2 regions of the Bradyrhizobium sp. 61 genome follow, and region 2 is predicted to be linked to the other one. Evidence: riboswitches for the same ligand, from Rfam matches in the RefSeq annotation. Region 2 holds a riboswitch; the other holds the start of a gene.
The links. Region 2 has a riboswitch for S-adenosylmethionine ahead of IVB46_RS28415 (homoserine O-acetyltransferase). Riboswitches for the same ligand answer to the same signal wherever they lie in the genome.

Region 1 (4,268 bases), on a different contig from region 2:
GAAGGGTGGCTCGAAGGCGATGGGCTCGCTGCCGCATGTCGCGGGCAAGCTCGTCGCCGGCAAACCCGTCGTGATCGTTGCGTTCGGCTCGTCGTCGACGGCAGGCTATGGCGCGAGCTCGCCCGATTTCAACTATCCGAACCGTCTCGCCGCGCAGCTCCGCCGGCAATATCCGACCGCCGACATCACCGTCATCAACGCCGGCGTCGGCGGCGAGGACGCGCCCGAGATGATGAAGCGCCTCCAGAAGGAGGTGATCGACGTGCATCCGGATCTCGTGATCTGGCAGGTCGGCACCAATGCGGTGCTGCGCAATCTCGATCCCGGTGACACCGCCAAGATGGTCGAGGACGGTATCTCCCGCATCCAGGCCGCTGGCGGCGCCGACATCGTGCTGGTCGATCCGCAATATTCGCCAGCCGTCAACCAGCGCAAGGAGAGCGCCGGCAAGATGGTGCACCTGCTCGGCAAGGTCGCCGAGCTCCGTCACGTCGGCATCTTCCCCCGCTTCGAGGTGATGCGCGACTGGCACGAGAATCAATCGATCCCGGTCGAGAGTTTCGTGATCGCCGACGGCCTGCACATGAACGATTGGGGCTATGCCTGCTTCGCCCAGATCCTCGGCGACGACATCATCCGCTCCGTCGGCCAGATCAAGCTCGGCGTCAACGTGCCCGCGGACGTGCGGACGTATCGGCCGATGTGAGCTTCCGTAAGGTGGGCAAAGGCGCGCCCTTCGCGCGCCGTGCCCACCATCTATCGGCGACATGATCGTGAATGGTGGGCACGCTTCCGCCTTCGCTCTTCGAGCTACGGCGGACAAGTCGCTTTGCCCCCCTACGATTCCGAGCTCGTGAAGCCCTCACGCCTTCTCCAGCGCCGCGGTCAGATCCTCGACCAGATCATCCACATGCTCGAGCCCCGCCGAGAAGCGGATGAAGCCCTCGCTGATGCCGAGTGCGGCGCGGTCTTCCGGCTTGAGGCGCTGATGCGTCGTGGTCGCCGGATGCGTGACGAGGCTCTTGGCATCGCCGAGATTGTTCGAGATTTTTGCAAGCTTGAGCTCGTTGAGCACGCGGAACGCACCCTGCTTACCGCCCTTCACCTCGAAGCCGACGAGGGTCGAGCCGCCGCGCATCTGCTTCTTCACGAGAGCTGCCTGCGGATGGTCGGCGCGGCCGGGATAGACCAGGCGTGAAATCTTCGGATGGCTCGCCAGCACGTCGGCGATGCGTCCCGCCGTCTCGGTCTGCGCACGCACGCGCACGCCGAGCGTCTCCAGGCCCTTGAGCAGGACCCAGGCGTTGAACGGCGAGATCGACGGGCCGGTCTGGCGCATGAAATTGTGGATGTGCTCGGCGATGAACGCTTCCGACGACAGGATGATGCCGCCGAGACAACGGCCCTGGCCGTCGATGTGCTTGGTCGCGGAATAGACCACGACGTCGGCCCCTAGCGCGAGCGGGCTCTGCCAGATCGGCGTCGCGAACACGTTGTCGACGACGAGCCGCGCGCCGCCGCTGTGCGCGATCTCGGCGATCCCTGGAATGTCGAGCACGTCGAGCGTCGGGTTGGTCGGGCTCTCCAGGAAAAACGTCTTGGTGTTCGGCCTCAAGGCGCGCTGCCACTGGTCGAGATCGAGACCGTCGACCAGCGTGGTCTCGATGCCGTAGCGCGGCAACAGATCCTGGATGACGTAGAGACAGGAGCCGAACAGGGCGCGCGAGGCCACCACGTGATCGCCGGCCTTCAGCGGCGCCAGGATCGCGGTCGTCACCGCGGCCATGCCGGTCGCGGCCGAGCGGGCGGCTTCGGCGCCTTCGAGCTCGATCATGCGGCGCTCGAACATCGAGATAGTCGGGTTGGAATAGCGCGAATAGATGAAGCCGGGGTCCTCGCCCTTGAACCGCGCCTCGCATTCCTCGGCGCTGTTGTAGACGTAGCCCTGGGTCAAAAACAGCGCCTCCGACGTCTCGCCATATTGCGAGCGCAGGGTGCCGGAATGGACCAGGCGGGTTTCGGGACGGTATTGCGTGGTGGACGCCGGGGACTTCGACATAGGACCTCCTCTGCGTGACCATCGAAAACGGTCACAAAAAAACCGGCCTGGATATCTCCACGGGCCGGGATCACAGAGGTCCCCGGCCTGTTTAGCGACTTATTTAACGTGGCTGCAAGCCGGCCGGCTCAAATCACCACGGGATAAGTGATGCTCATATTCCGCAATGGCCTTTCCGTCAAGGCGTCCATCGGATAGCCGTAAAAGGCTGCTATTTCCCGCATGTCCGGATGCATTTGACCCCTGACGAGGACCCCCGGTTGAGCTTCACGGTTGCCGCCGACGCCAATGGTATCCTGCCCGACCGCATGATCGCGGCGATGGCGAAGGCGGGCCTCATCCTGCCCGCTTATGACTTCGTCGAAAGCCAGATCCAGCCGGCGAGCCTCGACCTTCGCCTCGGCGATATCGCCTATCGCGTTCGCGCCAGCTTCCTGCCGGGTCCCGGCGCGACCGTCGCCGAGCGCATCGACGAGTTAAAGCTGCACGAGTTCAGCCTCGCCGATGGCGCGGTGCTGGAGACCAACTGCGTCTACATCGTGCCGCTCTTGGAAAGCCTGGCGCTGCCGCCGGAGATCGTCGCCGCCGCGAACCCGAAAAGCTCGACCGGCCGGCTTGATGTCTTCACCCGTGTCATCGCCGACGGCACCCGCCGCTTCGACATGATCGGCGCCGGCTATCACGGCCCGCTCTACGCCGAGATCAGCCCGAAAACGTTTCCGGTGCTGGTCAGCGAGGGCTCGCGCCTGAGCCAGGTGCGCTTCCGCACCGGAGATGCCATCCTCAACATCGACGAGCTCGAGGCGCTGCATGCGACCGAGCGTCTCGTCGATCTCGACGATGCCGATCTCACCGGCGGCGTTGCCGTCTCCGTCGACCTCTCCGGTGAGAAGGCCAACGGCTTCGTCGGCTATCGCGCCAAGCGACACACCGGCGTCGTCGACGTCGACCGCCGCTCCGGCTATGCGGTGGAGGATTTCTGGGAACCGATCTCGGCACGTCCCGACGGCAGCCTGATCCTCGACCCCGGCGAGTTCTACATCCTCGCCTCCAAGGAAGCCGTGCAGGTGCCGCCCGATTACGCCGCGGAGATGGTGCCGTTCGATCCTCTGGTCGGCGAGTTCCGCGTGCACTATGCCGGATTCTTCGATCCCGGCTTCGGCTATGCCGGCGCTGGCGGGCAGGGATCGCGCGCCGTGCTCGAAGTGCGCTCGCGCGAGGTGCCGTTCATCCTCGAGCACGGCCAGATCGTCGGCCGCCTCGTCTACGAGAAGATGCTGGCGCGCCCCGACGCGATGTACGGCCAGCGCATCGGCTCGAACTACCAGGCGCAGGGCCTCAAACTATCGAAGCATTTTCGGGTGTAGCTACACACCCTACTGTCATGCCCCGGCTTGACCGGGGCATGACAGTACGCCGCAGCCTCTCGATTGACTACTGCCGGGATGCAAGCTGAAATCCGGGCTGCATGCGAGGTGGCGAGATGAGTGTTCAATCCGAACTCGACGCAAGAATCCTCGACGACGTCGCGGACGCGCTCATCTATTCGGATCGCTCCGGCACCATCACGCGCTGGAATCGTGCATCGACCGCCTTGTTCGGCTTCTCCGCCGCCGAAGCGCTCGGCCAGAACCTCGATCTGATCATTCCCGAACGTCTGCGTGCCGCGCACTGGAAGGGCTTCGAAGCTGCGCTTACCACCGGGGCGATGAAGCTTGCGGGCAGGCCGACGCTGACCCGCGCGCTGCACCAGAGCGGACGCAAGCTCTACATCGAGATGACCTTCGCGCTGGTGCGCGATGCCGGTGGTGCCGTGGTCGGATCGGTCGCGATGGCGCGCGACGTCACCGAACGCGTCGAGCGCGAGCGCGCGGCCAGGCTTGCGCAAAATTCGTGATGCGGAATTGACGGGCTGGCGTGCAGGGCGCTCTGCCTGAGCGTCAGGTTGCCTCGTACCGGGCGCAGTGACACACTCGATCAAAACAACGATCGGGAGCGAACATGACCGCCGCAACAGACGCAGCACAGGAAGCGCAATGGAAGCGCTGGCGTGCGGTCGCCGACCTCTATCACGCCTATTTCACCGGACTCATCCTCACCGTCGTCACACGGCGCGGCACGGCGGATGCTGCCGAATTCGTCTTCCGCGTGTTTCGCCGCCAGCAGCAGGAGCGCTTCCTGCCGGGGCTCGAAAAGCTCGGTCTCAGTC
Region 2 (4,268 bases):
CTCGATCATCTCAAGATCGAGCGCGCGCATCTCGTCGGCCTGTCGATGGGCGCCTATTCGTCACTCCAGATCGGGTTGAACTCGCCGCAGCGCGCGCTGTCGATGACGCTGGCCGGCGTGGGCTCAGGATCGGAGATCGAGAATCTCGACAACTGGCGCAAGCAGTGCCGCGCCAACGCCGAGCAGTTCGAGACGCTCGGCTCCGCCGAGGTCGCAAAGGTCACGCGCGAGGCGCCGAGCCGGATTCCCTTCCTGGTGAAAGATCCGCGCGGCCACGCCGATTTCTACGCCGCACTGGCGCGCCACGATGCCAAGGGCTCCGCGAACACGATGCGCGGCTTCCAGGGCGGCAGGCCATCGATTTACACGATGCCGGATGCCATTCGAGGTGTGGTAACGCCCGCGCTGATCATCTGCGGCGACGAAGACGATCCCTGCGTCGGGGCAAGCCTGTTCCTGAAGAAGCACCTGCCCGCGGCGGGCCTCGCGATGTTTCCGAAATCAGGCCACGTGCTCAATCTCGAAGAACCCGCACTGTTCAACGAGAGCGTGGAGCGGTTCGTGACGCTGGTGGAAGCCGGGCGCTGGCCGGTGCGCGATCCGCGGTCGCTGGCGGCGCATTAGACTGCCAGTCGCTGTCATTCCGGGATGCGCCGACAGGCGCAGGCCCGGAATGACGGCAACTACTTCCCCTGCCCGCGCGTGAGCAGAAACACGCCCTGCTCGCCGAACATGTTCCACACCCACCACGGCAATCGCAGCCGCAATGGACGGCCGTAGAGATCCAGCGCCTCGGCGCGCTCCATCTTGACGTGGATCGCGTCGCAGAGCTCGACGAAATCCTTGATGGTGCAGAAATGGATGTTGGCGGTGTCGTACCAGGTCGCCGGCAGATTCTCGGTGCGCGGCATGTGGCCGCCGACCAGGAGCTGGAGCCGCATCTTCCAGAAGCCGAAATTCGGGAACGACACGATGGCGCGGCGGCCGATGCGCAGCAGATTCTCCAGCACGACCCGCGGCTGCCGCGTCGCCTGCAGCGTCTGCGACAGGATAACGTAATCGAAGGCGTCGTCGGGATAATTGACGAGATCGGTGTCGGCATCGCCCTGCACCACCGCGAGGCCCTTGGCGACGCAACGGTTGACGCCCTCGCGCGACAGCTCGATGCCGCGCCCGTCGATGCCGCGGGTCTCCAGAAGCTGGAGCAAATCGCCCTCGCCGCAGCCGACGTCGAGCACTTTCGAGCCGGGCTTGACCATCTCGGCGACCAGCAGATGATCGGCGCGAAACTGGCCTGACTGCTCCGTCGCAACGCCGCCCAGCGGCAGCACTTCCTGCACAGACATCGCTAGCCGTCCTTGTCAGTCAATCCTGGCGGTGAGCCCGCGCGCCTTCCCTGCCGATTGCAGGAAGGCACGGGCGATATCGAAGAATTCAGGCACGTCGAGCAGGAAGGCGTCATGGCCGCGATCGGTCTCGATCTCGGCGAACGACACCCGCGCGCTCGACGCGTTCAGCGCATGCACCAGTGCGCGCGATTCCGAGGTCGGGAACAGCCAGTCGCTGGTGAAGGAGACCACGCAGAAGCGCGTCTCGATGCCCGCGAACGCTTTCGCCAGCACGCCGCCGTGATCGCCGGCGATGTCGAAATAGTCCATCGCACGGGTCAGATAGAGATAGGAGTTGGCGTCGAACCGCTCGACGAAGGACGAGCCCTGGTAGCGCAGATAGCTCTCGACCTGGAAATCGGCGTCGAACGAGAAGGTCGGCAGCTCGCGGTCCTGCATGCGGCGGCCGAACTTGCGATGCAGCGCGGCGTCGGAGAGATAGGTGATGTGCGCGGCCATCCGTGCCACCGCAAGTCCGCGATGCGGATGGATGCCCTGATCCGTGTAGCGGCCGTTGTGCCAGTCGGGATCGGCCATCACCGCCTGGCGGCCGAGCTCGTGGAAAGCGATGTTCTGCGCCGAGTGCCGCGTCGCGCAGGCAATCGCCAGCGCGGAGTACACGCGCTTGGGATAGGCCGCGGTCCATTGCAGCACCTGCATGCCGCCCATCGAGCCGCCGACCACCGCGAACAACGTGTCGATGCCGAGCCGGTCGATCAGCATCGCCTGCGCGCGCACCATGTCGGGAATGGTGATGACGGGAAAATCCAGGCCCCACACCTTGCCGGTCGCGGGATTGATCGAGGCCGGCCCGGTCGAGCCCATGCAGCCGCCGATCACGTTGGCGCAAATGATGAAGTAGTGCTGAGGATCAAGAGGTCGGCCGGGACCGACCAGCGTCTCCCACCAACCCGACTTGCCGGTGACGGGATGCACGTTGGCGACATGCTGATCGCCGGTCAGCGCATGGCAGATCAGCACCGCGTTGGAGCTATCGGCGTTGAGCTCGCCATAGGTCTGGTAGGCGATCTGGAACGGGGTGAGATCGATGCCGCAATCGAGCCGCAGCGGCTGCTCGGCGCCGAACTGCGCGACCTGCGAATTCGGATGATCCGCCTCATGCGACCGGTCGTCGGCGCTGATCGCGGGACTCGGCACGGGCTTCACGCCAACCATCATCGACCTCGTTTGCGACACCCGTCAGGCTGCCGCTGGAATCAGGCCATGAAAAACCCGGCCTGAACGATAGGTTCGGCCGGGATCTGAAGCGTCCCCGGCCTGTTTAGCGAGTTTTTTAACGTGGCTGCAAGCCGGCCGGCTCAAATGACCACGGAACGGGCAAAAGCTACTGTCTTGGGCGGTTTTCGTCAAGTCATGGTCCCGATTAGCCAAATTCATCCCTGAAAGGCCGGCCGAAAAGGCCCGGTTTCCCTTTGCATTTCTCTTTGCTTTCGCCGCGCCGACTGCCTAATCAGGACGTCGATCGCAGCGGATCCGGCCTTGCCGATGGGCCTTGGCCGACCCGCATTGGAACGCCTCTCACCAGCATCTCGCAGATATGTCCCAACGTCCGCCCGCGCCACCATCGCTCCAGGAATTGCGCAAGGAGATCGACGCGATCGACGAGGGCATGCATCGTCTCCTGATGCAGCGCGGCGACATCATCGACCGCCTGATCCAGGTGAAGCAGACCCAGGAGGTCGGCTCGGCGTTCCGCCCGGCGCGCGAGGCCGCCATGATGCGTGACATCGTGCAGCGTCATCGCGGCATCCTGCCGCTCGACACGGTCGAGAGCATCTGGCGCGTCATCATCTCGACGTTCACTTACGTCCAAGCGCCGTTCTCCGTCCATGCCGACATCTCGGTGAGCGAGCCGGCGATGCGCGATTCCGTGCGCTTCCATTTCGGCTTCACGGTGCCTTACGTCGCGCATTTCAGCGCGCAGGCCGCGGTCGAAGCGGTGGCGAAGTCCAAGGGCGATCTGGCGCTGGTCTCGGCGACCTCGAGCCGCACGCCATGGTGGCTGGAGCTGGAAGCGGACGGCGCGCCGAAGATCATCGCGCGGATGCCCTTCGTCGAGCGCGCCGACCATCCGGCCGCACTGCCGGTGTTCGCGATCTCGCGCGTCGCCGACAGCGCCGTGGTGACGGAGGTCGAGACCTTCAGCGTGCGCGTGTCCGGGTGGAACGCCGAGGTCGCCCGCGCCCTGTCGCCGCTCGCCGAGATCGTGGCAGTGCCCGATACCGCCTTCGACGGCGCAGCGCTGCTGGTCTCGGTCACGAGCGCGACCAGCATCGACAAGATCAAGGCTGCCCTGATCGAAGCGGGGGCCTCGGTGCGCTCCACGGCCCTCGTCGGCAGCCACGCAACGCGCTATACGGTGCCCTCGACCGGGTCGAAATCGTAGATCGCGAACCGCCTAAAGCTACTTCCGGAGTTGAAGATGTCCCGCCCCGTGCCGAATCCCGGCATTCTCGATATTGCGCCCTACACGCCCGGCAAGAGCCCGGTGGCTGAGCCGGGCCGCAAGGTGTTCAAGCTCTCGGCCAACGAGACGCCGTTCGGGCCCTCGCCCAAGGCGATCGAGGCGTTCAGGAACGTGGCGGCGCATCTGGAAGACTATCCGGAAGGAACCTCGCGCGTGCTGCGCGAAGCGATCGGCCGTTCTTTCGGGCTCGACCCCAACCGCATCATCTGCGGCGCCGGCTCGGACGAGATTCTCAATCTGCTCGCCCACACCTATCTCAGCCACGGCGACGAGGCGATCTCGACCACGCACGGCTTCCTGGTCTACCCGATCGCGACCATGGCGGTCGGCGCCAAGAACGTGGTCGCGCAGGAGACCAACCTCACCTGCAATGTCGACGCCATCCTCAAGGC

Region 1: it holds a riboswitch for S-adenosylmethionine, as region 2 does, so the genes downstream of both, IVB46_RS08325 (O-succinylhomoserine sulfhydrylase) here and IVB46_RS28415 (homoserine O-acetyltransferase) in region 2, are expected to answer to the same signal.

The regions. Positions count from the first base shown of each region.
Region 1 is NZ_JADPIU010000019.1:3,418-7,685, reverse strand. Features, by position in the region: gene IVB46_RS08330 (SGNH/GDSL hydrolase family protein) at 1-706, shown strand, start outside; gene IVB46_RS08325 (O-succinylhomoserine sulfhydrylase) at 863-2,059, opposite strand; SAM riboswitch at 2,130-2,209, opposite strand; gene IVB46_RS08320 (2'-deoxycytidine 5'-triphosphate deaminase) at 2,320-3,426, shown strand; gene IVB46_RS08315 (PAS domain S-box protein) at 3,543-3,956, shown strand; gene IVB46_RS08310 (hypothetical protein) at 4,061-4,268, shown strand, end outside.
Region 2 is NZ_JADPIU010000075.1:9,570-13,837, forward strand. Features, by position in the region: gene IVB46_RS28405 (alpha/beta hydrolase) at 1-624, shown strand, start outside; gene metW (methionine biosynthesis protein MetW) at 684-1,346, opposite strand; gene IVB46_RS28415 (homoserine O-acetyltransferase) at 1,362-2,564, opposite strand; SAM riboswitch at 2,650-2,729, opposite strand; gene IVB46_RS28420 (chorismate mutase) at 2,947-3,795, shown strand; gene IVB46_RS28425 (histidinol-phosphate transaminase) at 3,832-4,268, shown strand, end outside.